2 regions of the Streptomyces sp. NPDC008086 genome follow, and region 1 is predicted to be linked to the other one. Evidence: riboswitches for the same ligand, from Rfam matches in the RefSeq annotation. Region 1 holds a riboswitch; the other holds the start of a gene.
The links. Region 1 has a riboswitch for cobalamin ahead of ACFZBP_RS29665 (cobalamin biosynthesis protein). Riboswitches for the same ligand answer to the same signal wherever they lie in the genome.
Positions count from the first base shown of each region.

Region 2: linked by a shared signal. The riboswitch ahead of metE (5-methyltetrahydropteroyltriglutamate--homocysteine S-methyltransferase) and the one ahead of ACFZBP_RS29665 (cobalamin biosynthesis protein) in region 1 are both predicted to bind cobalamin.

Region 1 covers NZ_JBIBIA010000008.1:490,884-494,085, forward strand. Annotated here, with positions in the region: gene ACFZBP_RS29660 (cobyric acid synthase) at 1-947, opposite strand, end outside; gene ACFZBP_RS29665 (cobalamin biosynthesis protein) at 944-1,885, opposite strand; cobalamin riboswitch at 1,986-2,128, opposite strand; gene ACFZBP_RS29670 (hypothetical protein) at 2,238-2,459, opposite strand; gene ACFZBP_RS29675 (anion permease) at 2,503-3,202, opposite strand, start outside.
Region 2 covers NZ_JBIBIA010000001.1:669,767-672,968, reverse strand. Annotated here, with positions in the region: gene metE (5-methyltetrahydropteroyltriglutamate--homocysteine S-methyltransferase) at 1-1,723, opposite strand, end outside; cobalamin riboswitch at 1,911-2,069, opposite strand; gene ACFZBP_RS02990 (3-hydroxybutyryl-CoA dehydrogenase) at 2,304-3,173, opposite strand; gene aceB (malate synthase A) at 3,170-3,202, opposite strand, start outside.

The DNA of each region.
Region 1 (3,202 bases):
AGCGCGCGCACGGTTCCCCGGGTGCCGGGGAGCACCACCAGGTCCGCGTCGGCCAGCTCCTCCGGCCGGTCCACGAACCGCACGACGACACCCGGCTCGGCGGCGAGGGCGTCCACGTCGGTGAAGTTGGACATCAGCGGCACGGCGCAGACGGCGACCCGCAGCACGTCCTCGCCGACGGGCGGCGCGACGACCGACTCCCGGACCGTCCCGCGCAGCGAGACCCGCAGCCCGTCCTCCTCGTCGATGCCGAGGCCGTGCCGGAAGGGCAGGACGCCGTACGTGTGCCGGCCGGTGAGGCCGCGCAGCATGTCGAGCCCGGGTTCGAGCAGCGAGACGTCGCCCCGGAACTTGTTGACCAGGAACCCGGCGATCAGCGCCTGGTCCTCGGGGGAGAGCAGCGCCACCGTCCCGAAGAAGGAGGCGAAGACGCCCCCGCGGTCGATGTCGCCCACGACCAGCACGGGCAGCCGGGCGCTGCGGGCGACGCCCATGTTGACGATGTCGGTCCGCCGCAGATTGATCTCCGCCGGAGACCCCGCGCCCTCGCAGATCACCGCGTCATACGTGTCCCGCAGTTCGGCGAGGCAGTCGAGCACGGTCCCGAGCAGCGCCTGCTGCCGCCCGCCGTGGTACCCGCGCGCGCTCATCTCGCCCACCGGCTTGCCCAGCAGCACGACCTGGCTGCTCCGCTCGCCGCCGGGCTTGAGCAGCACGGGGTTCATCTGCGCGGTCGGCTCCACGCGGCACGCCTGCGCCTGCATGGCCTGCGCCCGCCCGATCTCGGCGCCCTCGCGCGTCACGAACGAGTTGAGGGACATGTTCTGCGCCTTGAACGGCGCGACCTTGACCCCCTGCCGCACCAGCCACCTGCAGATCCCCGCGGTGACGACGCTCTTGCCGGCGTCCGAGGTGGTGCCGGCGACGAGAAGTCCCCCGCCCGTCATGACGTACGTCCCTTCGCGATACGGCGCGCGGCGGCACAGACGCCGAGCGCCAGCCAGCCGACGCGCTTCGACAGCCGTACGGCCCGCTCGATGTCCTGGACGGCGACGGCGCGCCCCGCCCCGTTGAGCACCGGCCGGTGCTCGACCCGCCCGCCGTACGACAGCGTCCCGCCGAGGCGCACCCCGAGCGCCCCCGCGAACGAGGCCTCGACGGGCCCGGCGTTGGGGCTCGGGTGCTTGGCGGCATCGGCGCGCCAGGCACGCACCGCCCCGCGCGGATCGCCCCCGGCGACGGCGGCGAGTACGGCCGTCAGCCGCGCCCCCGGCCATCCGGCCACGTCGTCGAGCCGGGCCGAAGCCCAGCCGTACCGGCGGTACTTGGGCGACCTGTGGCCCACCATGGCGTCGAGCGTGTTCACGGCCCGGAACCCGAGCAGCCCCGGCACCCCGCCGACGGCCCCCCACACCAGCGCCCCCACCACCGCGTCGGAGGTGTTCTCGGCGACGGACTCCACGACGGCCCGCGCGATCCCGTCCGCGTCGAGCGCCTGCGGGTCCCGTCCACACAGATGCGGCAGCCGCGCCCGCGCGCCCTCGACGTCCCCGGCCTCCAGGGCCCGCCCGATCGTGCGGGCCTCCCGGGCGAGCGAAGTCCCGCCGACGACCGCCCAGGTGGCGGCGCCGGTCAGCGCGACGGAAGCGGTGGGGGAGCTACGGACGACACGGGCGGCGACGGCACCGAGCGCCACGGCGCCACCGGCGCACACGGCGCTGTGCACCGCACCCCGCGCGCGGTCGTCGCGCCACAACACTCTCTCCACGGCGCCCGCGGCACGTCCGAACGCGGCGACCGGATGCCCCCGGCGAGGGTCGCCGAGCAGCAGGTCACCGAGAAGTCCGGCGGCGGCGCCGTACGCGAAGACGCGATCGGCTCGCATCAGGGTCAGCCGACCGTGGGGTCAGACGACGGTCTGAAACTGCGTGTCGATCGGCAGGCGAGCATCGCGTTCTGTCCTCACTCAGGGTGTCCACGCCCTGGTTCGACGAGTCCGGCGGTGAGAGTTCCTGGCTCCCGGGGCTTTCTACCCCGGTGACAGTGGCGGGACCGCGCCGGATTCACACCGGCTTCCTCTCCTGCCGCCGTAGCTGGCCCCGGAAGTCCACCACGGGGTTGGAAGGGCCGTCAACTTGCCGTTGACCTGCGACGGGAGAGTGTGCGAAGGCCCACACACGCCTGAGGTGCGGGACGGTGATCCGTCCCGCACCTCGGGTGTTCGCGTCTGTCGTGGGTCAGGCCACGATCAGGTAGATCCCGTATCCCACGGCCGCCGCGCATGCCGCGAAGCACGCGTAGGCGCCCGTGACCGCGAGCGCGGCCGAGTCGCCCTGGGCCACCGCTCGTTCGCGGCGGGACAGACCCGAGATGCCGAGGGTGAACAGGCCCACGAGGGCCACGGTGACCACGAGGCTGACGCCGAAGACGGAGCCGAGAGCCGCCCAGTCGATCTTCATGCTTCTTCTTCCTTGAGTACCGGGAGGAGTAACCGGGTGGGGGTCAGACCGCGGCCTGCGAGGGCGACGGCGTCGGCTCGGAGGCCGGGGCCGGGATGGTGGCCGACAGGTCCTCGGCCGTCGTGCCCGCCGGGGGCGGGGTCACGGCGGCCATGGCCGTGGTCACCACGCCGGGCGGCTCCTCGGTCTCGTTGACGTTGGTGTGGTCGATGACCTCGCGGCGGGAGATCTTCCAGATCGCGGCGCTGGAGCCGATCAGGAAGACCGCGACGAGGGCCGTGCCCCAGGCGCCGAAGCCCGTCACGTACTCGGCGAGCGCGCCGACCAGGGCGGCGGCCGGCAGGGTCAGGCCCCAGGCGACGAACATCCGGGTGGCCGTCGACCAGCGGACCACGCCGCCCTTGCGGCCGAGGCCCGCGCCCATCACCGAACCGGAGACGGAGTGCGTGGTGGACAGGGAGAAGCCGAGGTGGGAGGAGGCCAGGATGACGGTGGCCGCGCTGGTCTGGGCGGCGAAGCCCTGCTGCGGCTGGAGGTCGGTCAGGCCCTTGCCCATGGTGCGGATGATGCGCCAGCCGCCCAGGTAGGTGCCGAGCGCGATGGCCAGACCCGCCGAGAGGATGACCCACATGGGCGGGTCGGAGTCGGGGGCGAGGGTGCCGCCGGCGACCAGGGCGAGGGTGATGATGCCCATCGTCTTCTGCGCGTCGTTGGTGCCGTGCGCGAGGGAGACCAGACCGGCG
Region 2 (3,202 bases), on a different contig from region 1:
CGAGCATGGTGACCGGCCCGGTGAGCATGCCCTTGACCGGCTTGTCGGTGAGGGACTGGGCGTACGACGTCCAGCGCACCGTCATCGGCTCGGGGCGGGAAATGTCCCCGGCCAGGATCGGCGGGCGGACGTAGCGGGTGCCGTACGACTGGACCCAGCCGTGCTGCGTGGCCAGGTACCCCGTCAGCTGTTCGGCGAAGTACTGGACCATGTCGTTGCGTTCGGGCTCGCCGTGTACCAGGACGTCGATGCCGGTCTTCTCCTGGAAGGAGATGACTTCCTGGATCTCGGTCTTGATGCGTTCCTCGTAGCCGGCGGTGTCGATCCGGCCTGCGCGCAGGTCCGCCCGCGCGACGCGCAGTTCGCCGGTCTGCGGGAACGAGCCGATGGTCGTGGTCGGCAGCAGCGGCAGCCCGAGGTGGGCGCGCTGCGCCGTGGCGCGTTCGGCGTACGGCTGGGAGCGGCGGGCGTCGGCGTCCGTGACGGCCTCGGCACGGTTGCGTACGGCTGGGTCGCGGGTGATCGGCGAGCTCGCGCGGGAGGCCAGGTCGGCGCGGTTGGCGGCGAGTTCGGCGCTGATGGTGTCGGTGCCCTGGGCGAGGCCGCGCGCGAGGGTGACGATCTCGGCGGTCTTCTGCCGGGCGAAGGCGAGCCAGCGCAGAATCTGCGGTTCGATGTCCCGTTCCAGGCCCGTGTCGAGGGGCACGTGGAGGAGGGAGCAGGAGGCGGCGACGTCGACCCGGTCGGCGAGGCCCAACAGGGTGCCGAGGGTGGAGAGGGACTTCGACAGGTCGTTGATCCAGATGTTGCGGCCGTTGACGACACCGGCGACCAGGCGCTTGCCCGGCAGCCCGCCGACGGCGGCGAGCGCGTCGAGGTTGGCCGCGGCCGCCTCGGTGAAGTCCAGGGCGAGTCCCTCGACGGGGGCCTTCGCCAGGACGGGAAGCGCCTCGCCGAGCCGGTCGAAGTACGACGCGACCAGCAGCTTCGGCCGGTCGGGCAGTGCCCCGAGGTCGCGGTAGGCGCGCTCGAGGGCGTTCAGCTCGGCCGGGGTGCGGTCCTGTACGAAGGCGGGCTCGTCCAGCTGCACCCACTCGGCGCCGGCCGCGCGAAGGTCGGCGAGCACCTCGGCGTACACCGGCAGCAGGCGGTCGAGCAGGGTCAGCGGTTCGAAGTCCGCGGAAGCGCCCGGCGCGGGCTTGGCGAGGAGCAGGTAGGTGACGGGGCCGACCAGGACCGGGCGGGCGGTCAGGCCCAGCGCCAGGGCCTCCCTCAGCTCGGCGACCTGCTTCGTCGAGTCGGCCGTGAACACCGTGTCCGGGCCCAACTCGGGTACGAGGTAGTGGTAGTTGGTGTCGAACCACTTGGTCATTTCCAGCGGCGCGACATCCTGGGTGCCACGGGCCATGGCGAAGTAGCCGTCAAGGGCGTCGGCTTCGACAGCGGCGCGGTGGCGCTCGGGGATCGCGCCGACCATGACGGTGGTGTCGAGGACGTGGTCGTAGTACGAGAAGTCACCGGTCGGCACCTCGTGGACGCCGGCGTCGGCGAGCAGCCGCCAGTTGGCGGCGCGCAGATCGGCGGCGGTGGAGTGGAGGGCGTCGGCGGTGACGCGGTCCTTCCAGTAGCCCTCGATCGCCTTCTTCAGTTCCCGGTTCGGGCCCTGGCGGGGGTAGCCGTACACGGTGGCCCGTGCTGCCGCGGCTGCGGACTTGCTGGTCACGGAGATCTCCTTCGCGAGACGATTCCCTGAGATCCCGGAGACGGGACGAGAACGCGAAGGGGTGACGAACCGGACGGAACCGACCTCGCGCGGCACAGCGCGGTCGTCCGCCTGGTATGTACGCCGACCCGCCCTCGAGGTCACCGAGATCTCCGCGCGCGGAACGGTCCGCGCACGGGCAGGTGGCAGGTCTTCGGACTCGTGGGCACGCCCTCGTCGTTCACCGAGGAGGACACCTACTGGCCGTCGCTTCCCAGGCCCGGTACGTCGGACCCAGTGCGTATGACGGCGGTCGTTCCCGCTCACCGCTGCGGGGCAGTCCCGGATTCCCACCGGGTTCCCTCTTGCGACACCCCGCCTGGCGGGCGGGGCGAACCAGCTGCTCCGGCCACCCTACGGGGTGTCGCCCGTCGGGCAAGGGGGCGGTCCAGGATCTGGAAGGTGACACAGAGCACGGTGGAGGAGGAGCGCCGAAGGCGGGAAGCGCCGCACTCGCGCTTCCCGCCCTTCCCAGTCGCGCCGCGCGGGACCCTCACCCCTGCGGCGGTGCGGGCCCCTCAGCCCGCGTCGTACCAGGCCCTCAGCCCTGGTCGTAGGTGTGGAAGCCCCGGCCGGTCTTGCGGCCCAGCAGTCCCGCCTCGACCATGCGCTGGAGGAGCGGGGGAGGGGCGTAGAGGGGTTCCTTGAACTCGTCGTAGAGCGACTCGGCGATGGAGGCGACGGTGTCCAGGCCGATCAGGTCCGCCAGCTTCAGTGGGCCCATGGGATGGGCGCAGCCGAGCTCCATGCCGGCGTCGATGTCGGTGGCGGTGGCGAAGCCGGACTCGGCCATCCGGATCGCCGACAGGAGATACGGGATGAGGAGCGCGTTGACGACGAAGCCCGCCCGGTCCTGGGAACGGATCACCGTCTTGCCGAGGGTCCGGGTCGCGAAGTCCTCCACCGCGGTCGTCGTCGCGGCCGACGTGTGCAGCGAGGTCACGACCTCTACCAGGGGCAGTACGGGCACAGGGTTGAAGAAGTGCAGCCCGATCACGTGGTCGGCGCGGCTGGTGGCCATGCCGAGCCGCATGACCGGCAGGGAGGAGGTGTTGGTGGCTAGCACCGCCTCCGGATCCTCGACGATCTTGTCGAGCGCGGCGAAGATCTCGGTCTTGGCGTCGGCGTTCTCGATGACCGCCTCGACGACGAGCTGCCGGTCGGCGAGGTCGTCCAGGCTGCTGGTGAAGACGAGCCGGGCGAGGGCGTCGCCGGCGGCTTCCCGCGTCAGCTTGCCCCGTAGCACGGCACGGTCCAGGGAGCCCGCGATCCGGTCGCGGGCGGCGCGGGCGGCGATGGCGTCCGCCTCGCAGACCACGGTGTCGAGCCCCGCCCGTGCGCACACCTCGGCGATGCCCGCGCCCATCTGCCCGCCGCCGACGACGCCGACGCGTCCGATCGCCGCGCTCATGCCCGGGCCTCCGTCCCTCGCACGAGGTG